Regions from separate parts of the Azospirillum sp. A23 genome, predicted to be linked through region 1. Evidence: riboswitches for the same ligand, from Rfam matches in the RefSeq annotation. Region 1 holds a riboswitch; the other holds the start of a gene.

Region 1 (15,345 bases):
GCCATCGAGGAGCGACGCAAGTCGATTGCCGACGCCATCGCGCGGCTCAAGGGCACGGTCGAAGGGGAGCAGGTGGTCATCCTGCAGAAGATCGAACGGCAGCTTCCCGCCTATTACGAGAAGCTGGCGGCGTCCATCGACGCGGCGCGCAAGGTCCAGGGCTCATTCACGTTGAACGACGGGCAGCGGACGATCAAGGTCGCCGTGGAGGCGAGCCGCGCCGATGTCAGGACCCTGCGCGGCGACATCACGGCCTTCCTCGATTTCACAGAGAAGGACTCGACCGAGCTGGCGCGGACGGCCGAGAAGATGGCGGCCCTGAAGCTGACCTGGATGTTCGTCCTCGCCGGCGCCGGAACCCTGGCGGGGCTGCTGCTCGGACTGCTGATCTCGCAGAAGGGCATCGTCGGGCCGATCAAATCCATCGTCTCGTCGCTGCGCGGGCTTGCCGACGGAAACCTGACGGTCGAGATCGTCGGAACGGGCCGCCGCGACGAGGTGGGGGCGATCGCCGAAACCGCCAGCGTCTTCAAAGCCAACCTGATCCGCAGCCGTGAGCTGGAAGAGGCGGCGAAGCAGGCAGAGGCCAGGGCGGCGGCGGAGCGCAGGCAGACCATGCTCGGCCTGGCGGACGAGTTCGAGACGAGCATCGGCACCGTCGTCGAGGCGGTCTCCAGCGCCGCGGCGCAACTCCAGTCCACCGCGCGGACCATGTCGGCGGTCGCGGAGGAGACGGCCCGCCAGTCGACGGCGGTCGCCGCCGCGACCGAACAGGCCTCGGCCAACGTGCAGACGGTGGCGGCGGCCTCGGAGGAGCTGAGCGGCTCCATCGGCGAGATCAGCCGGCAGGTGGCAGAGTCCGCCACCATCTCCGGCCAGGCGGTGAGCGAGGCCGAGCGCACCAACGGCACGGTCGAAGGGCTGGCCGTGGCAGCCCAGCGGATCGGCGACGTGGTCAGCCTGATCCAGAACATCGCCAGCCAGACCAACCTGCTGGCGCTGAACGCCACCATCGAGGCGGCGCGGGCCGGCGAGGCGGGGAAAGGCTTCGCCGTGGTGGCGAGCGAGGTGAAGCAGCTCGCCAACCAGACCGCCAAGGCGACCGAGGACATCTCGACCCAGATCGCGGAAATCCAGACCCAGACCGGCGGCGCCGTCACCGCCATCCGCAACATCGGCCGGACCATCACCCAGGTGAACGAGATCTCCAACAGCATCGCGGCGGCGGTCGAGGAGCAGACTGCCGCTACCGGCGAAATCGGCCGCAACGTCCAGCAGGCGGCCCAGGGAACGCAGGAGGTCTCGTCCAGCATCGCCGGCGTCAGCAAGGCCGCCGACGAGGCCGGCACCTCGTCGAACGAGGTGCTGTCCGCTGCCTCGCTGCTGTCGCAGGAGGCAGGGCGCCTGCGCAGTGAGGTGGACGGCTTCCTGTCGCGGGTCAGGGCGGCCTGACAGGTCGACAAAAGGCTTTAACGGGAGGCTGGAACCGCGGGACCAGACCCCGGAAGGGCGGAGACGGCAGGGCGTTGGATTGAACGTGCCCGCACATCCCCGAAATCCCCGCCCTTCCAGGGGGCCGGCCACCCCTGGCACCGAATGGAGGGCCGGCCGGAACAGGACAAACCCGGATCGGGAAGCCTGTCTGGAACGATTCAAAGAATGGCTGCAAACACCTGATCCGTCCAATCGATTTTTCAGGATACCCCGATAGGAAAAACCGATTGGCGCGCGACGAGGTGGCGGTTTCCCAGTCCCTCGCCCGTTGAACAGGTTCCCTCACCCGTTGAACAGGGTCGCGTCGATCCGCCGGACCATCGCCACCAGCCGCGGCGCGAATTCCTCCTCCAGCTTTTTCAGATCGACCATGAAGGCCGGCCCGCCGCAGTTGAAGGCCAGCACCTGCGAGCCGTCGCGCGGCACGAAGGGAACGCCGACGGCATGGACCTCCGACTTCCAGGCACCGATGGAGCGGCAATAGCCGCGCGTCCGGTAATCCTCGATGGCCTGGAGGATGCCGTCGCGGATCTCCGGCCAGCGCTCCCCCTCATGCTCCTCCAGCTTCGCCATCAGCGGCGCCCGTTCCGCTTCCGGCAAGGCGGCCAGATAGGCGCGGCCCATGCCGGTGGTCGACAGCTTGATGTGGGAGCCGACATCAAGCGACAGGGTGATCGGGCCGGTGGCCTTGCAGCATTCCAGATAGATCATGCTCAGCCGGTCACGCCCGCCCAGCGCCACCGCCAGCCCGGTCTGGTCGGCCAGTTCCTGCATCAGCGGGCGGGCGACCTGCCGGATGCCCATGCCCGACAGGCTGGCATAGCCGAGCGCCAGCACCGAGGTGCCGAGCCGGTACTTGCCGGTGTTCTGGTCGTAGGAGAGGTATCCCAGCTTGGCCAAGGTGTAGGTCAGCCGCGACACCGTCGGCTTGGGCAGGCCGGTGCGCTGCGCCAGTTCCAGATTGCCCAGCATCGATTCGTTGCGGCGGAAGGCGCGCAGCAGTTCCAGCCCGCGGGCAAGAGCGGTGACGAAGCGCGGATCCTTCTCGTCCTCCGCCAGATCGTCGGCGACCAGAGCCTCTTCCCGCCTGCGCATGCCCGCCCCCTCCCGCAAACCAGTGCGGGACGATCCTGCCAGCGACAGGACAGCGCGTCAATGAAACAGCGTTTCGCAGTGCGAAATTTACCGCGACCAGCCTGTGTCGGCGCTACTGGGTCGCTCCCAGCCCCAGCGTCACCATGCGTTCGTACAGCGACGCGCGCGAAATGCCCAGCAGCTTCGCCGCCCGCGCCTTGACGCCGTTCGCCTCCTCCAGCGCCGCGGCGATGGCGTGGCGTTCGGCGGCGTGCAGCACCTCCTGCAACGGCCGCGCCCCCGCCGCCAGCGGCAGGGCCGACGCGCCGGCCGGATGCTGGCCGGGCAGCACGCTGCGGATGTGGGGTGCGGTCAGGATCGGCGCGTCGGTCAGCGCCACCACCCGCTCCAGCGTGTTGTAAAGCTCGCGCACATTGCCGGGCCAGTCATAGTCGCGCAGCACCTGCACCGCCGATTCCAGCAGTTCACGCGGCGGCGTGCCCTGCTGGATCGCCAGCTGTTCCAGGATGCGGTCGGCGATGCTTTCGATGTCTTCCGGCCGGTCGCGCAGCGGCGGCAGGGTGATCGGCACCACGTTCAGCCGGTAATAGAGGTCGGCGCGGAACTGCTTCTCGCGCACCAGGGCATGCAGGTCGCGGCTGGTGGCGGCGATGATGCGGACATCGACCCGCACCACCTTGTTGGAGCCGAGCGGCTCGATCTCCCGCTCCTGCAACACGCGCAGAAGCTTGGCCTGCACCGGCAGCGGCATGTCGCCGATCTCGTCGAGGAACAGGGTGCCGCCGTTGGCGAGCTGGAACTTGCCGTCGCGGTGGCGGCGGTCGGCGCCGGTGAAGGCGCCGGGGGCGACACCGAAGAACTCCGCCTCCAGCAGGGTTTCCGGAATGGCGGCGACGTTGACGCCGACGAAGGGCTTGGACGCCCGCGGGCTGGCGGAATGGATGGCCTGGGCCAGCAGCTCCTTGCCGGTACCGGTTTCGCCCAGCAGCAGGACGGTCGAATCCATCTGGGCGGCGCGGCGGCCCAGCCGCTTGATCTCGCGGATCGATTCGCTGGCGCCCAGGAACTGCGAGAAGGAGTATTTGGCGCGGCGCTCATGCGCCAGCTCCTGCTGGGTGCGGGCCAGCTCCTCCTGCATCTTCTCGTATTTGCGGACCAGCGGGCGGAGATATTCGGCGCGGTCGAACAGTACGAAGCCGATGGCGCCGATGATCGAGCCGTCGGTGCCGAACAGCGGCATCCGCGTCACCACGAAGGACCGGTCGTCGAACTCCATGATGTCCAGCGGCTGCGGCTGGCCGCTGTCGATCACCCGGCGCAGCTGGCTGTTGGGGATGACGTCCTCCACCTGCCGGCCGCGCGGATCGCCGGGAACGCCCAGCAGAGCCTTGTACTTCTCGTCCATCCAGGCGATGCGGCCGGTGTGGTCGACGGCGACAGCGCCGACGCACATGGACTCCAGATGTTCGAACAGGGAGTGGACCGCCCGCTGGCGCAGCGCTTCGAAATCCACGGTGTCGCCCACGTCACCCTCCCAAACGGGACCGATCTTCGTCGTCCCGGTGTCGAGGCCCCTTGCGATGCCCGCTTTGGGGTCTGCTGCGTTGCAGCGCAATTTGCCAACAATATCAGAGGTCAACATAGTAGCCCATCCGTCGGATTAAAGGGAAGGCGCACAGGATCGGGCGGGTGCGCGCGGTCATCCGCACCCGTTCATCAGACCAGACCTTTACGGAACGGCTCGCAGGCGCGCTTTTTAAAAAGGCAACCCGGACCTGTTCTCTACATCCTCCGCCATACCCCTTCGTGATTTCCGGATTTTCAACCCACGCGGGTGAGGGGCGGGTGAGGGGATGAGGAAAAAGAGGGGGACCTTTCGGTCCCCCCTGGGGGAGTTCTGTCGGGAGTTCTGCCGGAAGTCGTGTCGGAAGTACCGCGGAAACGGCCGGCGGGGGTCAGTGCCCCCGCTTCGGCAGGCGGGCCAACAGCTCGCCGACGATGCCGCGGCGGAAGACCAGCACGCAGACGACGAAGATGCAGCCGATCACCACCGGCACCGGCAGGCTGGTGGAGGCGAGATAGCTTTCCAGCGTCACCACCAGCCCGGCACCCACCACCGGCCCGAACAAAGTGCCCATGCCGCCCAAGAGCGTCATCAGCACCACCTCGCCCGACATCTGCCACGTCACGTCGGTCAGGCTGGCGAGCTGGAACACCAAAGCCTTGGTGCCGCCGGCAAGACCGGCAAGCGAGGCCGACAGCACGAAGGCGACCAGCTTGTAGCGGTCGGTGCGGTAGCCGAGTGAGACGGCGCGCGGCTCGTTCTCGCGGATCGCCTTCAGCACCTGCCCGAAGGGCGAATGCACAGTGCGCCAGATCAGGGCGAAGCCGGCGACGAAGATCGCCAGCACCGTGTAGTACATGGTCAGCGGCTGGCTGAGGTCGAACAGCCCGAACAGGGTGCCGCGCGGCACGCCCTGGATGCCGTCCTCGCCGTGGGTGAAGGGCAGCTGCAACGCCAGGAAGAACACCATCTGGCTCAGCGCCAGCGTGATCATGGCGAAATAGATGCCCTGGCGGCGGATGGCGATCAGGCCGAAGACCAGCCCCATCAGCCCGGCGACCGCGGTGGCGGCGATCAGCCCGAACTCCGGCGCCCAGCCCCAGACCTTCACCGTGTGGGCGGCGATGTAGGCCGCCCCGCCGAAGAAGGCGGCATGGCCGAAGCTCAAGAGGCCGGCGAAGCCGATCAGCAGGTTGAAGGCGCAGGCGAACAGCGCGAAGCACAGCACCTTCATCAGGAAGACGGGGTAGAGCACGAAGGGTGCGGCGACCGCGGCCAGCAGCAGGGCGGCGGCGATCAGGGCCGTGCCGGTGGCCGGTCCGCGCAAGGCAACGGGGGTGGAATTGCTGGCGACGCTCATGGATCAGCGCTCCCGTCCGAAGAGGCCCGCGGGCTTGATGAGAAGAACGATCGCCATCACGACGAACACGACGATGTTGGAGGCCTCCGGGTAGAAGACCTTGGTCAGCCCCTCCAGCAGCCCCAGCCCCAGCCCGGTGACGATGGCGCCCAGGATCGAGCCCATGCCGCCGATCACCACCACCGCGAAGACGATGATGATCAGGTTGGTGCCCATCAGCGGCGACACCTGATAGATCGGGGCCGCCAGCACGCCGGCCAGCCCGGCCAGCGCCACACCGAAGCCGTAGGTCAGCGACACCATCACCGGCACGTTGATGCCGAAGGCCTGCACCAGCGTCGGGTTCTCCGTCGCCGCCCGCAGATAGGCGCCAAGCTTCGTCCGCTCAATGGCGAACCAGGTGCCGAAACAGACGGTGAGGGAGGCGACGACGACCCAGGCGCGGTAGTTGGGCAGGAACATGAAGCCCAGATTCTGCCCGCCCTTCAGCGCGTCCGGGATCGGATAGGGCTGGCCCGACACACCGTACTGGTGGCGGAACGCCCCCTCCAGGATCAGCGCCAGACCGAAGGTCAGCAGCAGGCCATAGAGGTGGTCGAGCTTGTAGAGCCGCGACAGCATCGACTTTTCCAGCGCGATGCCGAGCAGCCCGACCACCAGCGGCGCCACGATAAGCGCCCCCCAGTATCCGATCCCGGCATAGGTCAGCAGCAGCCACGCCACGAAGGCCCCGACCATGTAGAGCGCGCCATGGGCGAAGTTGATGACGTTCAACATGCCGAAGATCACCGCCAGCCCGAGGCTGAGCAGCGCATAGAAGGAACCATTGATCAGTCCGAGCAGAAGCTGCCCGAACAACACTTGGGGCGGAACACCCAGCAGGCTGAACATCTCCGCGTCTCTCCCGGTTCGTGGTTGTTGTTTTTTGGGTTGTTGTTTTTTGTTTTGGATTGGGTGGCCGTCGATTGCCATCCTCCGGCCCCACCCCATGGGCGGGCGGGACCGGACGACCGCTTAACGCCCTACTTCACCGCCCCTCACTTCACCAGCGGGCAGCCGCTCTGCTTGGGATCCATGAAGGCGGTGTCGGCTGGGATGGTCTTGACGATCTTGTAATAGTCCCAGGCCCCCTTCGATTCGGCCGGGGTCTTCACCTGGGCCAGATACATGTCGTGGAACATGCGGCCGTTGGCGGCGATCCTGCCTTTCTTGGCGAACATGTCCTCGACCGGCAGCTCGCGCATCTTGGCGGATACCTTGTCGGCGTCGTCGGTCTTCGCCGCTTCGACCGCCTTCAGGTAGTGCTTGACCGCCGAATAGACGCCGGCCTGCACCATGGTCGGCTTCTTGCCGGCCTTGGCCTCGAACCTCGATGACCACTCGCGGGTCTGGTCGTCCAGATCCCAATAGAAGCCTTCGGTGAACATCAGCCCCTGCGCCGATTGCAGGCCCAGCGCATGCACGTCGGAGATGAACATCAGCAGGCCGGCCAGGCTCTGGCCCGACTGGGTGATGCCGAACTCCGCGGCCTGCTTGACCGCGTTGACGGTGTCGCCGCCGGCATTCGCCAGACCGATGACGTCGGCGCCCGAGCCTTGCGCCTGCAACAGGAAGGACGAGAAGTCCGACGTGCCGAGCGGATGGCGCACCGAGCCGGAGATGGTGCCGCCGAGCGACTTCACCATCTTGGTGGTCTCCTCCTCCAGCGACTGGCCGAAAGCATAGTCGGCGGTCACGAAGAACCACTTCTTCTTGCCCTGCTCATAGAGCGCGCGGCCGGTGCCGGCGGCCATGGCGTAGTTGTCGTAGGTCCACTGGAAGCCGTAGGGACTGCACTGCGCACCGCTCAGCGCGGTGGCGCCCGGACCGGACATCAGGAAGATGCGCTTCTTGTCCTTGGTGATGCCCTGCACCGCCAGGGCGGCGGCGGAGTTCGGCACGTCGGCGATGACGTCGACGCCGCCGGTGTCGACCCACTCGCGCGCCTTCGAGGCGGCGATGTCGGCCTTGTTCTGGTGGTCGGCGACAATGATCTCGACGGGCGCGCCGGCGACCTTGTTGCCGAACTCCTCCGCCGCCATCCGCGCGGCGATGGCGGAGCCTTCGCCGGCCAGATCGGCGTAGATGCCGGAACGGTCGTTCAGCACGCCGATGCGGATGACGTTGTCCGACACCTGGGCGGAAGCCGGAACGACAGTCCCGGCGAGCGTCAGCAGGGCGGTGCCGGCGAGAAGAAGCGTGCGCATCGGAAGGTCTCTCCCTCTTGGTTTTTGTTGTCGGCCGGGTCCCGTCGTGGGTCCCTCTGCCGTGATCGGGCACGGATCCGGCGCTTCGCCGCCCCGGCCCTGGAAGAGGGGTGGAGCGGCGTCGGTGCCGGCGATGTCGGGGGCTGGAGCGCCTACACGCCGAGATAGGTGTGCAGCTTGTCCATGTTGGCGTGGAGCTGGTCGTTGGGGATCATGTCCACCACATGGCCTTCCTCCATCACGTAATGGCGGTCGGCGATGGTGGCGGCGAAGCGGAAATTCTGCTCCACCAGCACGATGGTGAAGCCGCGTGCCTTGAGCGCTCGCACCGCCACGCCGATCTGCTCGATGATGACCGGGGCCAGCCCCTCGGTCGGCTCGTCCAGCAGGATCAGGGTGGCGCCGGTGCGCAGGATGCGGGCGATGGCCAGCATCTGCTGCTCGCCGCCCGACAGGCGCGTGCCCTGCGTCGAGCCGCGGCCCTTCAGGTTGGGGAACAGGTCGTGGATCTGCGGGACCGTCATCCCGCCCTCCTTGACCACCGGCGGCAGCGTCAGGTTCTCGTCCACGCTGAGCGAGGAGAAGATGCCGCGTTCCTCCGGCACATAGCCGATGCCGAGCCGCGGGATTTTGTGCTGTGCCATGCCGATCAGCTCGGTGCCCTGGAAGCGGATCGAGCCGGTGCGCTTGCCCATGATGCCCATGATGGCGCGCATGGTCGAGGTCTTGCCGGCGCCGTTGCGGCCCAGCAGCGTCACTACCTCGCCCTGCCTCACCTCCAGGCTGACGCCGTGCAGCACATGGCTCTCGCCATAGAAGCCGTGCAGGTCGGCGATCTCCAGCATCGCAGTCTTGGTCATCGCGCCGTCAGGCATGTCCGGTCCCCCCCGTGCCCATATAAGCTTCCATCACCTGCGGGTTTTTGGAGACGACCTCGTACGGCCCCTCCGCCAGGATCTCGCCGCGGCGGAGCACGGTGATGGTGTCCGACAGGTGGGCGACGACCGACAGATTGTGCTCCACCATCAGCACGGTGCGGTCGGCGGCGACGCGCTTGATCAGCGCCGCCGTGCCCTCGATGTCCTCATGGCCCATGCCGGCCAGCGGCTCGTCGAGCAGCATCACCTCCGGGTCGAGCGCCAGCGTGGTGGCGATCTCCAGCGCGCGCTTGCGGCCATAGGGCAGCTCGGCGGCGGTGTGGCCGGCCCAGGGGGTGAGGTTGACCGCCTCGATCAGCTCCAAAGCCCGGTCGTGCAGGTCGTGGAGCGACGATTCGGACTTCCAGAAATGGAAGCTGGTGCCGAGCGGCCGTTGCAGCGCGACGCGGACATTCTCCAGCACGCTCAGATGCGGGAAGACGGCCGAGATCTGGAAGGAGCGGACCAGCCCCATCAGCGCGATGTCGGCCGGCTTGGTGCGGGTGATGTCGCGGCCCTTGTAGAGGATCTGGCCGCGGGTGGGTGTCAGGAACTTGGTCAGCAGGTTGAACACCGTGCTCTTGCCGGCGCCGTTCGGGCCGATCAGCGCGTGGATGGTGCCGCGGCGAACCTGAAGGTTCACCTCCTTCACCGCCACGAACCCCTTGAACTCCTTCGTCAGGTTGCGCGCTTCCAGAATGATGTCGTCGTTCGGTGCGGCGTTCATCGGTCGCGAATTCTCCTCCCGTTCGTCCTTATGTCCCGGGCATATGCCCGGCGGCCGCCGTGCGGCGGGACGTTTCACCGATTGTTGTACGCACGAAGCATGCCACATGCGGGTTCGCTTCGGCCGGGCCGCCGGCCCCATTGTTTCTCCGCGGGTTTCTCCCAGGCGTTCGCTGCCCCGCCCGTCCTGCCCTCCCCCTCCTTAGCGTCGGAAAGTGTCGGATCCCTGGACACTCTGTCTGCAAAACATGACAGCATCCAAAGTGTCGGCACGCAAGATCGTCCGTGTGGCAGACGCCTTATTGCGGGCTTGCCAAACGGGCGCGGCACTGCGATGGTGACCGTCCGACGGTGCCCTGCCCGTCCTGACGGGCGGCGGGGATAATAGGGAATGCGGTGCGGAGCTTTTCGGGATCCCCGGAAGCGCCAATGCCGCGGCTGCCCCCGCAACTGTAAGCGGCGAGCATCCCGTCCATCATGCCACTGGCCCTCCGCGGCCGGGAAGGCGGACGGCGATGCGACGACCCGCGAGCCAGGAAACCTGCCGGCGGACTTGACCGACCTTTTCCAACCCCGCCGGGTGTGGCGGGAGAACAAGGATGCCTTCGATGACCGCCCGCTTGATTAACACTGCCGCCGGTTCCGCGACCCGCAGCGCCGCCCAGACCGCGGTCGCCGCCTTCGCCGCGATCCTGCTGGGCAGCTTCCTGCTGTACGGCGTCGGCTTCGCCCAGCCGCAGCAGATCCACGACGCGGCGCACGACGCCCGTCACTCCTTCGCGTTCCCCTGCCACTAAGCAGCGGGTCATGGATCTGATCCGGCGGCTGTTCACAGCCGCTCTGGTCGCGGGCGTGCTCTCCGGCACGGCCGCTTCCGTCGTTCAGCAGGCGACGACCGTCCCGCTGATCCTCGAAGCCGAGAAATACGAGGTGGTGACTCCGCCTCCCGCAACCGCCGCGCCTACGACTACCGCTCCGGCCGCCAGCCACGCGGAAGGCCACCAGCATGGCCCCGTGCGCGAGGTCGGCGAAGGCGTGCCGGTCACGCTGGACGAGGCGATGCAGCGCATCGGCCTGACCATCGCCGCCAACCTGATCGCCGGCGTCGCCTATGCCTTGCTGCTGGCGGCCGCGATCCTGCTGGCCGGCCGGCCGGTCGATGCCCGCCGTGGGCTGGTCTGGGGCATGGGCGGCTTCGTCGCCGTCTCGCTGGCCCCGTCCTTCGGCTTGGCGCCGGAACTGCCGGGCATGGCCGGGGCGGAGCTGGAGCTGCGTCAGCTCTGGTGGCTGTCCGCCGCGGCCGGTGCCGGCGTCGGCATCGCCGCCCTCGCCTTCGCCCGCAACCGTCTGGTCATCGCCGTCGCCATTCTGGCTGCAGCGCTGCCCCATCTGATCGGCGCCCCCCATCCGGAAAGCGCCGAGGGTGCCGTTCCTGCGGAACTGGCCGCCCGCTTCGTCACCGCCTCGCTCGGGTCCGCCGCCCTGTTCTGGGCGATCCTGGGCTCCGTCTGCGGCTGGCTGATGAGCGGCGTGGTCGAACCGGCCGAATCGCGTCCGGCCCTGCGGGTCCAGCCCGGCGCGCGTTAAGGAGGCTCCATCCCATGTCCGCTCTTGCAAAAACGGCCGCCGGCAAGGTTCCGGCGACCATCATCACCGGCTTCCTCGGCGCCGGCAAGACCACGCTGATCCGCGGCCTGCTTGAAAAGGCCGACGGCCGCCGGCTGGCGCTGATCATCAACGAGTTCGGCGATGTCGGCATCGACGGCGACATCCTGCGCGCCTGCGGCAGCCCGACCTGCACCGAAGACGACGTGATCGAACTGGCGAACGGCTGCCTGTGCTGCACCGTCGCCGACGACTTCGTCCCGGCCATCGAGAAGCTGCTGGCCCGCCCGGAGCCGCCCGAGCATATCGTGATCGAGACCAGTGGCCTCGCCCTGCCCAAGCCACTGGTCCAGGCTTTCAATTGGCCGGCGATCAAGACCCGGGTCACGGTCGACGGCGTCATCGCCGTGGTGGACGCCGCCGCCGCCGCGGAGGGCCGCTTCGCCCCCGATCCCGCAGCGCTGGAGGCACAGCGCGACGCCGCCGGCACCGTCGATCACGAGACACCGATCGAGGAAGTGTTCGAGGACCAGCTGCTCTGCGCCGACCTGATCGTCGTCAACAAGACCGATCTGCTGGCCGACGGCGACCTCGCCCGTGTCGAGGAACTGATCCGCGGCGCCCTCGCCCACACGGTCGGCCGCGACGCCAAGCTGGTCCGCGCCTCCCAGGGTGCGGTCGATCCGCTGGTTCTGCTCGGTGTCGGTGCGGCGGTGGAAGACGATCTCGCCAACCGTCCCAGCCACCATGACGACGAAGAGGGCCACGACCACGACGACTTCACCAGCTTCGTGGTGGAACTGCCGGCGCAGCCCGACCCGGCCGCCCTGGCGATGACGCTGGAGAAGGTCGCCGGCCTGCATGGCGTTCTGCGCCTGAAGGGCTTCATCGACGTGCCCGGCAAGCCGATGCGCCTGCTGGTCCAGGGTGTCGGCACCCGCATCCAGACCCACTATGACCGGCTGTGGAAGCCGGGCGAGGAGCGCCGCAGCCGGCTGGTGGTGATCGGCGAGACCGGGCTGGACCGCGATGCGGTGACGCGGGCGGTTGTCGGGTAAGAGTTTCGGGTAAGAGTTAGGGTATTGCGGCGTCCGCCCCCTCCTTGACCTTCACCGTTTTCGAGGGGGGAGGGGGCAAACGCCCCTGGACATCGAACCATGCACCTGCTTGCCGCCCGCCAGGACGAACTGGACGCCGGCCCCCAGGCGGAAGATCTGGGGCAGACGCCGGCCGACCTCGTCATGCTGTCCTTTTCCGACAGCGACCTGACCGCGCTCGCCGCCGCATGGCGGGCGGGCAATGGGCGTTTGCCAGGACAGCTGCCCAGCCTGCGCCTCGCCAACCTCAACCGGCTCGGCCATCCGCTGTCGGTCGATCTCTACGCCGACACCGTCGTCGCCAAGGCCAAGCTGGTCGTCCTGCGCCTGCTCGGCGGCAGCGGTTACTGGCGCTATGGACTCGACCGGCTGTCCGCCCTCTGCCGCGACCGCGGCATCCCGCTCGCCGTCCTTTCCGGAGAGGCGCAGCCCGACCCGAACCTGACCGCCTACGGCACCGTTCCGCCGGATGCCGCCGACCGGCTGTGGCGCTATTTCACCGAGGGCGGTCCGGCCAACATCGGCCATCTGCTGGCCTGCGCCGCGACGCTGGCCGGCACGCCGCTGTCCTATGAGGACCCGGCTCCCGTCCCGCGCTTCGGCGCTTACGACGGCTGGACCGGCCCCGCCGCTGCCGACTCGCCGGTCGCGGCGGTGGTGTTCTACCGCTCCCACCTGCTGGCCGGCGACCTCGCCCCGGTCCATGCCCTGTGCGACGCACTGGCCGCGCGTGGCCTCGCCCCCCGGCCGCTGTTCGTCGCCAGCCTGAAGGAGCCGGACTGCGCCGCCTGGATGCGCGCCAGCCTGATCGCGCAGAACGCCACCGTCGTCGTCAACACCACCGCCTTCTCGGCGGCGCGCGAGGACGGTTCGCCGTTGGAGGCCAATGGCAGCCCGGTTCTGCAAGCCATCCTCGCCACCACGCCGGAAGCCGGCTGGCAGGCATCCTCGCGCGGGCTGGCGCCGTCCGACCTCGCGATGAATGTCGTGCTGCCGGAGATGGACGGCCGCATCATCGCCCGCGCCATCGCCTTCAAGACGGCGGGGGAGCCCGACCCCGACCTGCAATTCTCCGCCCCGGCCCTGCGCCCGATCCCCGACCGCGTCGCCTTCACCGCCGACCTCGCGGCGAGCTGGGTCCGCCTGTCCCGCACCCCGCGGGCGGAGCGGCGGGTCGCGCTGGTGCTGTCCGACTATCCCGGCCCCGGCGGCGGCATCGGCCATGCCGTCGGACTCGACAGCCCGGCCAGCACCGTGGCGATGCTCCAGCGCCTGTCCGCCGAGGGCTACAGCCTGTCCGCCGTTCCGGACAGTGGCGCCGATCTGATGGCAGCCCTCACCGGCGCCCCCACCCCGATACTGCCGCTCGCCGACTATCTGCGCTTGGCCCCGCCGAGCTTGCGCGCCCGCATCGCCGAGACCTGGGGCGAGCCCGCTGCCGACCCGGCCTGCCGCGACGGTGCCTTCGCCTTCCGCACCCTGCCCTGCGGCAATGCCCTTGTGGCGGTGCAGCCCAGCCGCGGCCACGGGCCTCTGACCACCGCCCAGCACCATGATCCCGACACCCCGCCCAGCCACGGCTATCTTGCCTTCCACCTGTGGCTTCGCCATGCCGTCGGCATCCATGCGCTGGTGCAGATCGGCGCCCACGGCACGCTGGAATGGCTGCCCGGCAAGGCGGTCGCGTTGTCGGCGGAATGCTGGCCGGAAATCGTCGGCGGCGCCCTGCCGACTCTCTATCCCTTCATCGTCAACAACCCCGGCGAGGGGGTGCAGGCCCGCCGCCGGCTGGGGGCCGTGCTGATCGGCCATCTGACCCCGCCGCCGGTGGAGGCCGGTCTCCACGGCGATCTCGCTTCGCTGGAAACCGCCATCGACGAATATTCGCAGGCGACCGGGCTCGACCCGCGCCGGCTGGGCATGCTGCGCGAGACGATCCTCGACCTCGCCTGGAAATCCGGCGTCGCCGCCGACTGCAATTTGCGGCCCGACGACGATCCCGACGCCATCCTGTCGCGGCTGGACGCCCATCTCTGCGACATCAAGGAGATGCAGATCCGCGACGGCCTGCATGTCTTCGGCCACAGCCCGGACGGCGAGCGCCGCGACCGGCTGACCGCCGCTGTGGCCCGCTCCGCCGATCCGGCGACGGTTGCCACGGCAGTCGATGCCTGCGGCGAGGCGGAGATGCGGGCGCTGCTCGACGGGCTGGACGGCCGCTTTGTCCGCCCCGGTCCCGGCGGGTCGCCGGCGCGCGGCCGGGCCGACACGCTGCCGACCGGCCGCAACCTCTATGCGCTCGACCCGCGCGGCGTGCCGACGCCGACCGCCTGGACTCTCGGCTGGCAGGCGGCGGATGCGCTGATCACCCGCTATCTCCAAGACCATGGCGACTGGCCGCGCCGGCTGGTGGTGGACTGCTGGGGCACCCCCGCCATGCGCACCGGCGGCGACGAGCTGGCCCAGGCGCTGGCCCTGCTCGGCGTTCGCCCGATCTGGGAGAACGGCTCCGGCCGCGTCACCGGCTACGAGATCATGCCAGCCGGCGTGCTGGGCCGTCCGCGGGTGGATGTGACGCTGCGCATCTCCGGCCTGTTCCGCGACGTCTTCCCGCAGCAGATCGCCCTATTTGACCAAGCGGTGCGCGCCGTTGCCGGGCTGGACGAGCCCGACGACACCAACCCGCTGGCCGCCACCGCGCGGGCCGAGGAACAGCGCCTCGCCGCTTCGGGCACCGAGGCGGCGGACGCCCGCCGCTGGGCCACCGCCCGCATCTTCGGCGCCGCCCCCGGCATCTACGGCACGGCGCTGTCCGGCATGATCGTGCGCGGCGACTGGACCGCGCGGGCCGATTTCGGCGCCGCCTATCTGGAGGGCGGCTGCCACGCCTATGGCGCCGGGCTGGAGGGGGTTCCGCTGCCGGCCCTGTTCCGCCGCCGGGTTGGCGGTGCCGACGCCCTGGTCCACCATCAGGACCAGCGCGAACACGACGTGCTGTCCACCGACGGTTTCATGCAGTTCGAGGGCGGCTTCGCCGCGGCTGCCGCGCTGGAGGACTCCGAACCGGCGCTTTACCATCTCGACAGCGCCGATCCCGACAAGCTCGCCATCCGCACCCTGGCGGAGGAGATCGCCCGCACCCTGCGCGGCCGGGCGGCCAACCCGCGCTGGATCCAGGGCATGATGCGCCACGGCTATCGCGGGGCGGCGGAACTGGCGGCAAGCGTCGACACCCTGTTCG
Region 2 (15,345 bases), on a different replicon from region 1:
CCCGCCATCCTGCTAGTGACCCATGACGTGGACGAGGCGCTGCTGCTGGCCGACCGCGCCGTGGTGATGGCGGACGGCAGGATCGCCGCCGATATCCCGATCCCCCTCGCCCGCCCGCGCCGCCACGGCGACCCCGGCTTCATCGCGCTGCGCTCCCGCCTGTTGGCCGAGCTTGGCGTCGACGAGGAGCATCTGGCCGCACGGGAACCGCAGCGCACCGACGCCAGGGAATCCGACGCCAGGGCAGCCGGTGCAAGGCCCGGCGGTTACGGCCTGCCCGCCGGTGCCGCCGCAGCGCCCAGCCTCTGACCCTCGACGCCGACGGACCCGCCGCCATGACGACCGATAATCTCCGCCTCCCCTCGCCCCCGTTCGGCCGCCGCAGCCTGTTGCGCGGAGCCTGCGGCGCCCTGGCGCTGGGCACCCTGCCCGGCCTTGCGCAGGCCGCCTCCGGCCCGGCCTCTGAAACCGTCCTGCGCATCGCCGACTACAAGGCGCTGGACGGGCTGGCGCTGGAAGCGTCCGGCAATGCCGGGTCCAGCTTCCGGTCACAGTTCGCCGAGTTCGCGTCGGGCAACCTGATCGTCGAGGCGATCAATGCCGGCTCCATCGACGTCGGCTCCAGCAGCGAGATCCCGCCAGCCTTCGGCATCGCCGCCGGTGCCCGCCTGTCCATCGTCGCCGTGGTCAAGGACGACGTGAACTGGCAGGTGGTGCTGGTGCCGCCCGGCAGCCCGATCCAGTCTGTCGCCGATCTGAAGGGCAAGCGCGTCGGCTATGTCCGCGCCACCACCACGCAGTACTATCTCGCCAAGATGCTAGGCGAGGCCGGGCTGCGCTTCACCGACATCCAGGCGACCAGCCTGACCCCGTCGGAAGGACAGGCCGCCTTCGAGCAGGGCGCGCTCGATGCCTGGGCGATCTACGGCTATTCGGTGCCCTTCGCCATCAAGAAGGGCGCGCGGGTCCTCGTCACCTCCAACGGCTACCTGTCGGGCAACTACCTGTATCTCGCCTCGCCCGACGCGCTGGCCGATCCGGGCAAGTCCGCCGCCATCGGCGACTATTTCCTGCGGCTGCGCCGCGCCTTCGCCTGGCGCGCCACCAATCTGGAGCGCTGGGCCCAGGTCCATTCCACCGCCATCGGCGTGCCGGTCGAAACCGACCTGGAAATCCTGCGCAAGAATTCCCGCCAGCGCGATCTGGCGCCGATCACCGATGCCGACATCGCATCCGCCCAGAACGTCGCCGACACCTTCCACCAGTTGGGCGTCCTGCCGAAGCGCATCGACATCGCCCCGGCCTTCGACCGCCGCTTCACCGACATCCTGTCGCGTCCGCTCAGCTGACCGGCACGGCTTTGCAAAAAAGCCCTTTCCCGAATCCCGCCACGCACAAGAAGGGACCATCGCCATGACCGCCTCCCACAGCGCCTCCGCCCATCCGCTCCGCTTCGTCGGCTTCGTCGGCAACCACAATGCGTCGGAGATCATCCCGCGCCAGGGTCCGGTGGTGGACCGCGACTACATCGAGACGGTCGCCAAGGCCCATGAGCTCGGCGGCTTCGATTCGGTGCTCCAGGCCTTCCATGCCGATGCGCCGGACAGCCTTCAGGTCAGCCAGCACATCACCAGCGTCACCGACCGGCTGGGCGTGCTGATCGCCCACCGCCCCGGCTTCCAGGCGCCGACCATCCTCGCCCGCCAGCTCGCCACGCTCGACCAGTTGAGCCGCGGCCGTGTCGCCATCAACGTCATCACCGGTGCCGAGCGAAGCGAGCTTGCCCGCGATGGAAACATTGTGGACGACAAGGACGACCGCTATGCCCGCACGTCGGAATTCCTCGACATCGTCCGCGCCGAATGGACCAGCGACAAGCCCTTCGACTATCAGGGCCGCTTCTATCAGGTCGAGAAAGCCTTCTCCCAGGCGAAGCCCTACAACGCGTCGGGCATCCCGGTGTGGATCGCCGGCGCCTCCGCCGCGGCCGTGGAGGTGGCGGGACGCCACGCCGACACCTATGCGGTGTGGGGGGAGACCCACGATCAGGTGCGCGAGCTGCTGGCCCGCGTGCGCGCCGCCGTCGCCAAGGCGGGTCGTCCGCAGCCGGCCTTCAGCCTGTCGCTGCGCCCGATCCTGGCCGAGACCGAGGACGCCGCCTGGGCCAAGGCCGACGCCATCTATGAGAAGGCCAAGGCGCTGCTGGAGAAGACCGGATTCACCCGCGGCGACCTGCCGAACAACGAGGGCGCCCGCCGCCTGCTCGCCATCGCGGACAAGGGCCACCGCCACGACAAGCGCCTGTGGACCGCCATCGCCGCCCTGACCGGGGCGAAGGGCAACTCCACCTCGCTGGTCGGCACGCCGGATCAGGTCGCCGACGCCCTGCTCGACTATTACGACATCGGCGTCACCACCTTCCTGATCCGCGGCTTCGACCCGCTGCCCGATGCCATCGCCTATGGCCGCGACCTGCTGCCGCGCGTCCGCCAGCTGGTCGCCGAGCGCCAGCGCGCTCAGGCGGCCGCGGCGGCGGTCGCGGCGGCGGTCGCGGCGGAGTAAGCGCAAGGTGGCGGTCCGCTCCCCGGTCATCCTCAACCAGCTGGGCACCGCGGTGGGGGAGCGGATCGCCGCCCACCCCTCGCGCCCCACGGTGCTGGACCATCGGGCCGGCCACGCCCCCTGGGATTTGCCGGCCGGCGTCGAGGTCCTGCTGACCCGTCCGCTGATCGGCTGGGAGGCGGCCCCCGCCGCCCCTCCTCCCGGCTGGGGTAACGGCTTGCGCTGGATCGAGTCGGCCTCTACGGGCATGGACTTCTACCCGCCCTGGCTGCTCGACGGCGCCCCGGTCGTCACCTGCGCCCGCGGCGTGTCGGCGGTCGCCATCGCCGACTACGTGATGACGGCAATCCTGAGCGTCGAGAAGCGGTGGGACGCCATCCGCCTCACCGGACCGGAGGACTGGCGGCGCGAGACGCTGGGCAGCCTGTCCGGCAAACGGCTGGGACTTGCCGGCTTCGGCGCCATCGGCCGGGCGGTGACCGAGCGAGCGCTCGCTTTCGGGATGACCGTCGGGGCGGTGCGCCGCTCGGGCTGGGCCGAACCGGAACCGGGCGTCGAACCGTTCGGCCGGCTGGAGGATTTGGCGGCGGTCAGCGACCATCTGGTGCTCGCCCTGCCGCTGACCGCCGCCACCCGCGGGCTGGTGAGCGCCGACCTGCTGGCGCAGGCCAAGCCGGGGCTGCATCTGGTCAACGTCGCCCGCGGCGCGCTGGTCGATCAGGACGCCCTGCTCGCCGCCATCGACAGCGGCCGGCTCGCCAACGCCACGCTGGACGTGACCGACCCCGAACCGCTGCCCGCCGGCCACCCCTTCTACAGCCATCCCGCGATCCGGCTGACGCCGCATGTCTCGTGGTCCGCCCCGGACTTCGACCGGCGGCTGGCCGACCGCATCCTCGCCAACCTCGACGCCTACGCGCGCGGCGAACCGCTGCGCGACGTGGTGAACGCCGCCACCGGCTACTGACCCTTTCCCGACGGAGCCCCCGCCCGATGACCCACATCCAGCCCAGGCCGCGCAAGTTCTGGCCGCCGGTCGATCCGGTCAGTTACACCAGCGTCGAGGAGGAGCGGCAGCACCGCAAGCAGCGGCTTGCCGCCACCTTCCGCCTGTTCGGCCGCTACGGCTTCGACCAGGGGCTGGCCGGCCATGTCACCGCCCGCGATCCGGAGCATCCCGACCGCTTCTGGATCAACCCGCTGGGCCAGCATTTCCGCACCATCCGGGTGTCGGACCTGCATCTGGTCGACGGCGACGGCACCATCCTGCAGGGCGACTGCGCCATCAATCAGGCCGGCTTCACCATCCATTCCGCCATCCACCGGGCGCGTCCCGACGTGGTGGCCGCCGCCCACACCCATTCGACCTACGGCAAGGCATGGTCGGCGCTCGGCCAACCGCTCGCGCCGCTGAGCCAGGATGCCGCGGCCTTCTACGAGGATCAGGTCATTTTCGATCCCTATTCCGGCGTCGTCCTGACCGAAGGCGAAGGCCAGCGGCTGGTGGAGGCGCTGGGCGACCGGAAGCTGGCGATCCTGAAGAACCACGGCCTGCTGACCGTCGGCCCGAGTGTGGAGGCCGCCGCCTGGTGGTTCATCAGCGCCGACAACGCCGCCCACACCCAGCTGCTGGCCGAGGCCGCCGGCCGGCCCCAGCCCATCGACCATGAAACGGCCCTGCTGACCCGCTCCCAGGTCGGGACCCATCAGGGCGGCGCCTACAACTTCCACCCGCTGTGGGAATGGATCGTGGCGGCCGAACCCGACCTGCTCGACTGACCCTGTCCCGTCCCACCTTTCGCGAAAGCACAAGAACGATGACCGCGAATCCGGCTTCTCCCCTTTCCCGCCCATTGGCCCGCCCCCTGTCCCGCCGCGGCCTGATCGCCGCCGGCGCCGTCACCCTCGCCGCCCCCTTCGTTCTGCGCCGCCGGGCGGTGGCGGCGGAACCGCTCCGCCTGTCGTGGAACGCGGGGGCCGTCTGCTTCTCCGCCGTGCCGCTGGCCTTCCAGCTCGACCTGTTCAAGAAGCACGGGCTGGAGGTCGAGCTGGTCAACTTCACCGGCTCCACCGACCAGCTGCTGGAGGCCATCGCCACCGGCAAGGCCGATGCCGGCGTCGGCATGGCGCTGCGCTGGCTGAAGCCGCTGGAGCAGGGCTTCGACGTGAAGATCTCCGCCGGCCTGCATGGCGGCTGCATGCGGCTGTTCGGGGCCAAGGCGGCCGGGGTGAAGACGGTGCTCGACCTGCCGGGCAAGGTGATCGGCGTCAGCGACATGGCCAGCCCGTCGAAGAACTTCTTCTCGGTCGTGCTGACCAAGTTCGGCCTCGACCCCAACAAGGACGTCGAATGGCGCCAGTTCCCGGCCGACCTGCTGGGTCTGGCGGTGGAGAAGGGGGAAGTCCACGCCATCGCCGACGGCGACCCGCTGGTGTGGAGCCAGACCAAGAACCCGCAGATGGTGGAGATCACCAACAACGTCTGCGGCGAGTTCGCCACCCGCACCTGCTGCCTCGTCGGCGTGCGCGGCAGCCTGCTGCGCGACAACCGCCCGGCGGCCAAGGCACTGACCGCCGCCCTGATCGAGGCGCAGCACGCGGCCTACGCCGACCTGCGCGCCGCCGCCGCGGCCTATGCCCCCTTCGCCCCGAAATTCCCGGTGGAGGAGCTGGAGGCGATGCTGCGCAGCCACGCCCACAACGTCACCCCCATCGGCGACGAACTGCGCCAGCAGCTGGCGCTCTACACCGACGAGCTGAAGAGCGTGTCGGTCATCAAGCGCTCGACCGACAGCCAGCGCTTCGCCGGGCGCATCACGGTCGACCTCGCCTGAACCGGTTCCATTGTAGCGGGATTGCCTGCCATGCCCTTTGACGACCTGCCCTTTCCGGCCTCTCCGTTCGCCGGGACCGCTCCAGCCTTGGCGGTCGACCCTTCGCTGATCGCCACCCTGTCGGCGGAGTTCGCGACGCGCGCCGCGGAGCATGACGGCGCGGCCAGCTTCCCCTTCGAGAATTTCGAGCGGCTGGCAACATTCGGGCTTCCGGCGCTGGTCACCCCGGAAGCGGCGGGCGGCAAGGGCGGCGGGCTGCGCGATGCGCTGGCGGTGGTGAACGGGATCGCCGCCGGCGAACCATCCACCGCGCTGGTCCTGGTGCTGCAATATGTCATCCACAACCAGCTCTGGCGCGGGTCCGCCTGGCCGGAGGCACTGCGCGAGCGCATCGCCCGCTCCGCCGCGACCGATGGCGCGCTGATCAACATCCTGCGGGTGGAGCCGGAACTGGGCACGCCGCACCGCGGCGGGCTGCCGGCGACGGTGGCGCGCAAGGTGCCGGGCGGCTGGCGCATTTCGGGCGCCAAATCTACTCCACCGGCATTCCGGCGCTGTCCTGGCTCGGTGTCTGGGCCCGCACCGACGATGCTGAACCGCTGGTCGGCACCTGGGTGGTCCCGCGCGGCACCGGCCTCGCCGAACAGGGGATCGAGGTGCGGGAAAGCTGGAACCACATCGGCATGCGGGCCAGCGGCAGCCACGAGGTGGTGTTCCGAGACGTGTTCGTCCCCGACGACCATGCCGGCGAATTGCGCCCGCCCGCCGGCTGGGCCGCCCCCGACGCGGTCGCCACCGCCTGGATGGCCACCCTGTTCAGCGGCGTCTATGACGGCATTGCCCGCTCCGCCCGCGACTGGCTGGTCGGCTTCCTGCACGCCCGCAAGCCGACGGGGCTGAACGGTGCGTCGCTCGCCACCGTCCCCCGCCTGCAAGAGGCTCTGGGCGGGATCGAGGCGCTTCTGCTGACCAACCGCATCCTCCTGCGGTCCCTGTCGGCGGCGATGGACGGCGGCACGTCGCCTTCGCAGAGCGACGCCCTGCTGGTGAAATACACGGTGACCGACAACGCCATCGACGCGGTGGCGCGGGCACTGGAGGTCACCGGCAATCCCGGCCTGTCGCGCGACAACCCGCTGGAGCGCCATCACCGCGATGTCCTGTGCGCCCGCGTCCATGCCCCGCAGAACGACATGATCCCGACCGGCGCCGGGCGCGCCGCTCTGTCACGGTGATCGGCAGGCCGTCATTGCAAGGCGTAGCGAACGGGAAGCGTGATGTCGATCTGGGAGCGGCCCAATCCGGCAGGGATGGCGGGAAGCGGCGACGCACGCTGGATCATCTCCTCCGCGGCCCGATCGAGGCTGCCGTGCCCCGATCCCTGGACAATCGTCCAACCCGTGATGGTGCCGTCGGCGACGATGGTGAAGCGGACCAGCACGGTGCCTTCCTCCCGCATCAGGCGCGCGGCCTGCGGATAAATCTTGTGACGGGCCAGCCTTGCCTGGATCGTGCCGAAGTAATCGGTCGCCTGCCTGTCGGAGTTGGCCGACGGGTCCGAGGGTGGCGACGAAACCGCCGCCGGAGCGGCTGGCTGGGTCGCCGGTGCGAATGACGCCTGCACAGCCGGCTCCTCGGCGCGCCCGGACCTGTCCGTCAGGGGGATTGCGGCCGGCAGGGCCCTGGTGGGAGACGGGGTACGCTGCGGGGGGCCGGGAGATGGCCGGCGTGCCGGAATGGGCGGCCGGACGGGCGGCGGCGTTTCCTCCTTGAGCGGCTCCGCCGGAACCGGCGCGGACGGCTCCGCGACCGGTGTGTCGGCGACCGGCGGCATCGGGGCATCGGAAGGCGATTCCGCAGCAACGTCGCCGGTGTCGGGTGGTGGCGGCGGCACCGGGTCCGGCTGCCGCAGCGGCTCGGACGCAGGGTCCGGAACCGCCTCCGGCCGGGCGCCCTCCTCCGAGTCCATGACACTTTCCGCAACCGGCCCCGATGGCGATGGCGACGGCGGTTCCGCCGCAGCCGCGACGAAGGAAAGCTCCACCGCATGCACCGCCGGCGGGGGAGCCGGCGGTGCATGCAGACCGACCGCAAGGGCGATCACCTCCACGTGCAAGGCGAGCGACAACGGCAGGCTCCACCGCGCCGCCCCGGTCCGGGCGGCCGATGGAACAGGTGCCGTTTCCGCGGCAAGACGGGGCGAGGCGGCAATCGTCCGGTGCTCGGGCATGGAGCGGACCTTCGGCAGGGTGAGGCGCGGTGCGACGGACGGTCCGCCTTAGAACTTCACCGTCATGCCGGCGATGAAGGACCGCCCCGCCCCCGGCAGCGCGCCGACCGTGCCCCGGCTTCCCCCCGCCCGGAAATCGGCATAGTCGACACCGCCCAACGGCAGGTAATACTGCCGGTCGAACAGGTTCTCGACACCGGCATCGACCCGGACATTCCCCCACTCGTATCCCGTCCGCAGATTGACCAGCGCGTAGCTGGGCGTCTTCGGCTCGTTGCGCGCCGCTTCCACCCGGTCCTTGCGGGCGGTCGCCTGCAACTCGACGGCGCTGTTCCATCCGCCCAGCCGGTGCTCCATCGTCAGCAAGGCGTTCAGCGGCATGATGTGATAGAGCGCGTCGCCGGTGTCGAGGTTGCGGCCATGCACCCAGCCGACCACGCCGGACAGGCGGAAGGAGCCGATCCTGTCATCCTCGTAGAGCCCGGCCGCCGCCGACAGGTTGGCGCCGACCAGGATGGCGTCATGGTTGGCGAAGCGCAGCTTGACGAAGCCGTTGCTCAGCGTGCCGATCCGCTCGACGTCGATGAAATCCTGCACATAGGTGTAATAGGGGATCAGCTTGACTTCCCAGGATTTGCGGGCGGCATTGTGCAGCGAGAGGGTGGTGCTGACGGTGTTGGCGATCTCCGGCTTGAGGTCGGGGTTGCCGACATAGCCGTTGGCGTCGCCGAACCAGCCGTTCATGCTGCTCGACATCCCGCCGGTGCCCCAGGCGTAGCGCTCGTAGAGGTTCGGCGAGCGGGTCTTGCGGGCGTAGCCGGCTTCGATCGCGCTGGTGTCGGAGGGGGTGTAGCGGACCAGGGCCGTCGCATCGAAATTGACGTCGGTGCGGCCACGGCCGCGGGCGTTGAAGGCGCGTGCGTCGGCCGCATCCGGGTTGGCCATCCGCATCATGCCCATGCCCAGGCTGTTCTGCCAGGAATAGGGCTGCACCGCGCCGGTGTCCATCCACACCACGTCGTTGCGCACGCCGAGCAGCGTCGTCCAGGCCGGCGACCAGGCGGCCTCCCACTCGGCGAAGGTACCGAGGCGGTTGCGGGTGCCGTCCTTGACGTTCCAGTAGGTCAGCGGACTCATCATGCTGCTGCCGGCCACCGGGTCCCACCAATCGTCGAGATGGGTGTGGCGGAACTCGCTGCCGACGCGCAGGGTGTCGCGTGCCGACAGCGGCAGCGTCGCCTTGACCGAATAGCCGGCGTCGGTGGTCAGCGTGTCCATCGGCATGCCGCCGCCGGCGCTGCCACCCTTGTCCTCCAGGAAATTCATGGTGTGCCGCGTCCGCCGCCAGTTGGCGCGGGCGTCGAGATTTCCCAGTCAAAGGCCCCTTCGTACCGGCCGTTGAGGAAGGCGGTGCGGTTGTCGGTCAAATCCATGCGCTGGGTGGGAAAGCCCTGGTAGGGCATGGTCTGGATACCGCCCTGCAACGTGACCTGATGCCCGTCGCGGCGCGCCCCGAACGTCACCGCATTGTCCTGCACGTTGTAGAGGGTCGAGCGGACGGTCTGACCGTCGCCGGCCTTGTAGTTCCCGGCCCGGCTCCAGGATCCGCTGTAGCCCAGGCTGAGGCTGTCGGTGGCGACGGACGCCTCGGCGGCCCCCGTCACGCCGCGGCCGTTGGACCGGTAGGAGGCCGACAGTTTGCCCTCGGTATGCACCGCCTCGCCCGCCGGAGCGAAGACCGGAGGCGCGCTTTCGGCGGCGATGGTGCCGGCGATGCTGTCGCCACCGGCGCTGACCGGCGTGATGCCGGCCAGCACCTCGATCTTGGACAGGCGCGTCGGCGTGATGGTGGACAGCGCCGGGTTCATCTGGTTGGGGCAGGCGGGCGCGACGGGCGCGCCGTCGACCAGCACATTGACGCGGTCGGCGCCCAGCCCGTTCAGCGCCGGCAGGCTCGACACGCCGCCATTGCCGTAGAGGCTGACGCCGGGCAGGCCGCGCAGCAAGGCCGCGACGTCTCCGGTGGCGGGCCGGCGGGCGGCCAGCCCATCTCCGCCCAGGGCGGTGCCGACGGCCAGGGCATCGTCCGGGCCTGCGATCACGGAAATCGCCGGAAGCGATTGGGCAAGCGGCGGACCAAACGGCGGAATGGTCTGGGCGGACACAGCGGCGGGGAACAGTGCGGTGAGGGCAGCACCGGACAGCAGGGCGGCGCGCAGGGCGCCGGCCGCGGCGAAACGCAACATCATGAGATATCTCGATCTGAGGCCAGCCGAACACGGCTCCGCGCCATCGGCGCGAAGGATGTGCAAGGCTGCGAACAGGGAAGGTCGGCAAGGGCGGATCGCCGCGCGGACGTCCCGCACGGCGATCCCGCAATTCCGGCCTCAGACCGGTGGCGCGCGGGCCTGAAGGGTGGAGAGGAACCAGCCGGCGGCGATCACGTCGCCGGGCAAGACTTCCGGGCTGTGGCGCCCGACCGACGCGCGCGTCATCGGCAAATCCGGCGGCGGCATCGCCAATCCGCCGATCAGCGGACAGAGCGGGCAGGAACCGCCCGACATCAGCAGATCGCCTTGGAGCAGATCGCCTTGGCCCGAATCGTTCTGCGCCAATCGCTCTCGTCGCCTGCCGGATCGCCTGCCATTCCGTGGTCGTCCATAACCACGGTCTTGAACCCATCCGGCGTGCAGATGACGATCCGGCTGCTCTCGGCCGCATTGGCGGATGCGATGACGGCGGGCATCCAGGCCCAGGCGACGACCTGCAACAGCAGCGCAATCGCACCGGCCGCAAGGCCGGCCCGTCGCGTGGGTCGCAGTCTGTCCTGGGTCGCGCTCATGCCGATCCGTGCATCGATCCATCTTGCCCATCGCACGTGCAACCGCACGCATTGGGTGCGGCACATTAGCCGAAGTGCCGCAGTCGGGATCAGCGGCATTTTCCCGCAGGCCCCAGATCCGACGCCCGGATCCGACGGCGAACTTCTCCTTGCAGGTCGCACGATGGCACGATATGTAACGTTATAACATAACATTTTGGATATGGACTCTCCGATGCTTTTGTTCGTTCGCAAAGCTTGACCGGGGGCGCCGCGTCGCTCATGAATGGTCCCGGTTCTGGTTCTTCCGGCGGTTCGCCACCGGAAGCTAAGAGGGAACCCGGTGAGCCGCCGACCCTGCGAAGGGAAGTGCGGTGAGGCCGGGGCTGCCCCCGCAACTGTGAGCGGCGAGCCGTACCGTCATTTCAAGCCACTGGCGCCCATCGGCGCTGGGAAGGCCCGACGGAACGGCGACGACCCGCAAGCCAGGAGACCTGCCAGCACCACAACGAAACGTCCTCGGGCGGGGTGTCCCGGTGGAACGCTTGCCATGCGTGTGCCCGGACTCCGCTCCGGTCGCGTCGCATGATCCGCAAGACGTCCGCCATGCCTCCCCGTCCGCAAAGACAGGAAGCACGGATGGCGTCAGCGCCCTTCCCCACAGAGGCATCGCTCCCTCTCCCCGCCATCGCGGTGGAACGGCTGAGGTGCCGGCTGGCCGGCCGCATGGTCCTGTCGGACATCGGTTTCTCGGTTTCCGGCGGTGAAATCCTCGGCATTCTCGGGCCGAACGGCTCGGGCAAGACCACGCTGCTGCGCTGCCTCGCCGGCCTGCAAACCCCGTCCGCCGGCCGAATCCTCATCGACGGCGACGATCCGCGCGCCCTGCGGCCGGTCGAACTGGCCCGCCGGCTGGCGCTCCAGGCGCAGGATTCCACCGCCGCACTCGGCTTCACCGTTCGCGACGTGGTCGGCATGGGGCGGCTGGTTCACCGCCGCTCCCCTTTCGCCGGAGCCGGGGCGGAGGACCGCGCCATCGTCGAGGATGCCCTGGACCGGCTGGAGCTGTCCGGGCTGGCCGGGCGTGCGGTCGAACAGCTGTCGGGCGGCGAACGCCAGCGGGTGATGATCGCCCGCGCCCTGGCCCAGCGTCCGCGCATCCTGCTGCTCGACGAACCGACCAACCACCTGGACATCTACCACCGCTTCGCCGTGCTCGACCTCGTGCGCTCGCTCGGCATCACCGTGGTGGCGACGCTGCACGACATCGAGCTGGCAGCCCGCTGGTGCGACCGCATCCTGCTGCTGGCCGACGGACGGCTCCAGGCCGATGCCGCGCCGGAGGGCGCGTTGACCCCGGACCGGCTGACCGCCGTCTACCGCGTCGCCGCGGCGGTGGACCGCCGCCCCCAGGACGGCCGGCTGCGCATCGACCTGTCGCCCCTGACGGAGTCACCACGATGAGACGCATTCTCCGCGGCGTTCCGCCTTTCACTCCGGTCTTCGCCTTGGCCCTCGCCATGCAAGCCGGCGGCGCCCTCGCCCAATCCTATCCGGTCGAGGTCGCCAACTGCTTCGAGACCGCCCGCTTCGCCGCGGCCCCGAAGCGGCCGATGGTCCACGACACCAACATGACGCAGACCATGCTGGACCTCGGCCTCGCCGACCGGCTGGCCGCCGTTTCCGGCATCGAGGGGGTGGAGCACCGGCTGGTCGCTCCGCCGGGCGTGGTCGCGGCGCTGCCCCGGCTGCCCGACCGCTCGCCGACGCTGGAGGCGGTGCTGTCGGTCAATCCAGACTTCCTGTTCGCCGGCTGGAGCTATGGCTTCAACGAGGCCCGCGGCCTCACCCCCGCCCGGCTGGCGGAGATGGGCGTGGCGACCTACACGCTGCGGGAAAGCTGCATCCGCATCGGCCCGCGCGAGCCGATCGGCATGGACACGCTTTATGCCGATCTGCTGGCGCTGGGCGCCATCTTCGGCGTGACGGAGCGTGCCGAGGCCATGGTCGCCGATTTCCGCCGCCGGGTCGCCGCCGTCACCGAGCGTGTCGGCGGCGCCGCCGACCGGCCGCGCGTGATGTATTGCGACCAGTGCCACACCGACGCGGCGCCCCTGTCTGTCGGGCGCGAAGGGATGACCAGCCTGCTGATGGAGCTGGCCGGCGGGCGCAACATCTTCGACGACATCCCCGACAGCTATGTCCGGGTGAGTTGGGAGGAGATGGTGCGGCGCGATCCGCAATGGATCATCGTCAGCGCCCACCGCATCCCGGCCGAGGACGCCATCCGACACCTGACCTCGGCACCGCAGTTGGCCGACGTCGAGGCTGTGCGCAAACGGCAGTTCATCGTGCTGACCTATGCCGAGCAGACGCCCTCCACCCGCAATGTCGAGGCGCTGGAGCGGATGGCGCGGACCCTGCACCCGGAGCGCTTCACACCATGAAGCGCTCCCGCCTGCTGGGCCTGTCGCTGCTGCTGACCTCCGCGCTGGCCCTGTCCGCGGTGGCCGCCGTCGGCTTCGGCGCCGCCCGCGTCCCCATCCCGAAGGTCTGGGCGGTCGTCATGCACGAGCTGTGGCCGGCGCTGGCCCCGCCCGCCGAGGCCAGCCGGGCCGAACGCAACATCGTCTGGGAATTGCGGGTGCCGCGCGTTCTGCTGAGTGCGCTCGCCGGGGCCGGACTGGCGGCGGTGGGGGCCGTGCTTCAGGTGCTGACGCGCAACCCGCTGGCCGACCCCTATCTGTTCGGCGTGTCGGCCGGCGCCTCGGTGGGGGCGGTGACCGTTCTGCTCTATGCCGGCGCGGTCGCCGGAATGCTGGGTTTGCCGGTCGCCGCCTTCCTCGGTGCGCTCGCGGCGATGCTGGCCGTCTTCTCCGCGGCACGCGGGCGCGACGGCGTGGTGACCGGCGAAAGGCTGGTGCTGACCGGTGTCGCCGTCGCCTTCATCCTGCACGCCGTCACCAATGTCCTGATCGTCATGGCGACGGATCGTGGCGACGACGCCGCGCTGTTCTGGATGATGGGCGGCTTCGGCACCGCACGCTGGAGCGTGCTGCCCGTTCCGGCCGGTCTGGTCGTCGGCGGGCTGCTGTGGCTGTGGCTGCGGGCGGAGACCGTCAACACGCTGGCCCTGGGCGACGATGCGGCCCGCTCGCTCGGCACCGATCCGGGCCGCCTGCGGCTGGAGCTTTTCCTCGTCACCGCCCTGATGACCGGGGCGCTGGTGTCGGCCTGCGGCGGCATCGGCTTCGTCGGGCTGGTGGTGCCCCACATCGCGCGGATGCTGGTCGGCGGGCATCTGCGAGCGCTGCTGCCGGTGGCAGCACTGGGCGGGGCGCTGCTCCTGCTGTGGGTGGACGTCGTCGCCCGGTCCCTGTTCGCCCCGCGCGAAATTCCGGTCGGCATCGTCACGGCACTGGTCGGCGGCACCTTCTTCCTGTGGCTCATGCGGCGGAGAGGCTCGCTATGACGGAGACCCCGGCGAACCCGCCATCCAGGCGCGCCATCGTCCTGTACGGGCGCGCCTCCTTCGACCATGGGCAGAACCTGAAGGCGCTCGCATCGGCTCTGGCCGCCCGGCACGCGGCACGCGGCGAAGCCGTTACGGTCACGACCGCCCACGCCGACCTGTCCGGCCCCGCATTGCCCGGCGTGCTTGCGGATCTGGAGCGGGACGGCGTGACCGAGGCCCTGGTCATTCCCGCCATGGTGCCGTCCGACCCCAGCCTGTCGGCGTGGCTGCCGGGCGCGCTCAGCCATTGGGCCACGACGACCGGCACCGCGATGGCCATCCGGCTGGCGCCGCCGGTGGAAAGCGCGCTCGACCTGCCCGCCGCCCTCGACCGCATCGCCCTCAACTCCATCGCCGGCGGGCCGTCGGATACCCCTGCACAGGATGTCCGCGGAACCGAGCCCAGCCTCGGCAAGCCCGGCTGGTCGGCAATCCCCGAACATGGCCGGCAGCTCTTCGTCTGTGTCGGCGCCCGCTGCCTGCATCGCGGTGCCGAGCCGCTGTACCAGCATCTGCGTGCGGCGATGAAAGGGCACCGCGCCCTGAACGCCGGTCCGCGCCGGGCGATGTGCGCGCGGACGAGCTGCCTTTACCCCTGCAACCGCGGACCGCTGCTGGTCGTCCAGCCCGACGCCGTCTGGTACGGCGACCTGACGACCGGGAAGATCGACCGCATCGTCACCGACCACCTGCTGTCCGATACCCCGCCCGCCGCCGACATCCTCCACCGCAATCGCCCGGCGGAGCGGGCGGAGGACGACCCCATGGGGTGATCCGGCCTCCCTGATCTCCGGCCGTCCGGCTTTTCAACTCGACCGAACGGCGCCGTCCACCCAGCACCCCGCACACCCGTCAGCCGCGAAGCACCGACTTCGCGGAATGCCGTCTCCCGTCCTTTTTCATCCTGAGGAATTGTCCATGCTTCCTGCCCATCCTGCCCGCATCGTTTCCGGCCGGCACAATCGCCGGCGCTCCGGTTCGCTGGCGACGCTGCTCCTGGTCGCCGCATCCTTCGGCCCTGCGGCGGCCGGAGCGGCCGAATCCGAACCGCCGGTCACTCTGGACCCGGTCACCGTCACCGGCCGGGCAACGGACGCCGCTGCCGCCGGGCTGGCGCTCGACCGGCCGAACACCGGCGGCAGCCGGCTCGGCCTGACGCCGCTGGAAACCCCGGCCAGCGTCGAGGTAATCGACGGCCGGACCATCCGCGACCGCGGCCAGACCAGCGTGACGGAGGCCGTCACCCAGAACGCCACCGGCTTCACCTCGCTGGCGGCTCCCGGCAACGGCGGATCGTCGCTGGCGACGCGCGGTTTCGCCGGCCATGGCTCGGTGATGCAGCTTTATTACGGGACGCGGCTCTATGTCGGGTCGGGCACCGTCA

Evidence for each region. Region 1 has a riboswitch for cobalamin ahead of ABNQ40_RS07940 (CbtB domain-containing protein). Riboswitches for the same ligand answer to the same signal wherever they lie in the genome.
Region 2: it holds a riboswitch for cobalamin, as region 1 does, so the genes downstream of both, ABNQ40_RS12690 (ABC transporter ATP-binding protein) here and ABNQ40_RS07940 (CbtB domain-containing protein) in region 1, are expected to answer to the same signal.

Annotation. Positions count from the first base shown of each region.
Region 1 is NZ_CP170664.1:542,712-558,056, forward strand. It holds gene ABNQ40_RS07900 (methyl-accepting chemotaxis protein) at 1-1,452, shown strand, start outside; gene ABNQ40_RS07905 (IclR family transcriptional regulator) at 1,777-2,589, opposite strand; gene ABNQ40_RS07910 (sigma-54 interaction domain-containing protein) at 2,702-4,114, opposite strand; gene ABNQ40_RS07915 (branched-chain amino acid ABC transporter permease) at 4,545-5,513, opposite strand; gene ABNQ40_RS07920 (branched-chain amino acid ABC transporter permease) at 5,517-6,404, opposite strand; gene ABNQ40_RS07925 (ABC transporter substrate-binding protein) at 6,551-7,759, opposite strand; gene ABNQ40_RS07930 (ABC transporter ATP-binding protein) at 7,912-8,634, opposite strand; gene ABNQ40_RS07935 (ABC transporter ATP-binding protein) at 8,627-9,403, opposite strand; cobalamin riboswitch at 9,735-9,966, shown strand; gene ABNQ40_RS07940 (CbtB domain-containing protein) at 10,011-10,199, shown strand; gene ABNQ40_RS07945 (CbtA family protein) at 10,210-10,989, shown strand; gene cobW (cobalamin biosynthesis protein CobW) at 11,004-12,065, shown strand; gene cobN (cobaltochelatase subunit CobN) at 12,165-15,345, shown strand, end outside.
Region 2 is NZ_CP170666.1:829,600-844,944, forward strand. It holds gene ABNQ40_RS12630 (ABC transporter ATP-binding protein) at 1-309, shown strand, start outside; gene ABNQ40_RS12635 (ABC transporter substrate-binding protein) at 336-1,349, shown strand; gene ABNQ40_RS12640 (LLM class flavin-dependent oxidoreductase) at 1,414-2,562, shown strand; gene ABNQ40_RS12645 (D-isomer specific 2-hydroxyacid dehydrogenase family protein) at 2,570-3,529, shown strand; gene ABNQ40_RS12650 (class II aldolase/adducin family protein) at 3,556-4,341, shown strand; gene ABNQ40_RS12655 (ABC transporter substrate-binding protein) at 4,380-5,396, shown strand; partial or broken gene ABNQ40_RS12660 (acyl-CoA dehydrogenase family protein) at 5,427-6,631, shown strand; gene ABNQ40_RS12665 (energy transducer TonB) at 6,643-7,626, opposite strand; gene ABNQ40_RS12670 (TonB-dependent receptor domain-containing protein) at 7,675-8,952, opposite strand; gene ABNQ40_RS12675 (TonB-dependent receptor plug domain-containing protein) at 8,949-9,875, opposite strand; gene ABNQ40_RS12680 (hypothetical protein) at 10,014-10,190, opposite strand; gene ABNQ40_RS12685 (hypothetical protein) at 10,190-10,468, opposite strand; cobalamin riboswitch at 10,730-10,964, shown strand; gene ABNQ40_RS12690 (ABC transporter ATP-binding protein) at 11,087-11,911, shown strand; gene ABNQ40_RS12695 (ABC transporter substrate-binding protein) at 11,908-12,894, shown strand; gene ABNQ40_RS12700 (FecCD family ABC transporter permease) at 12,891-13,919, shown strand; gene ABNQ40_RS12705 (ferredoxin) at 13,916-14,734, shown strand; gene ABNQ40_RS12710 (TonB-dependent siderophore receptor) at 14,880-15,345, shown strand, end outside.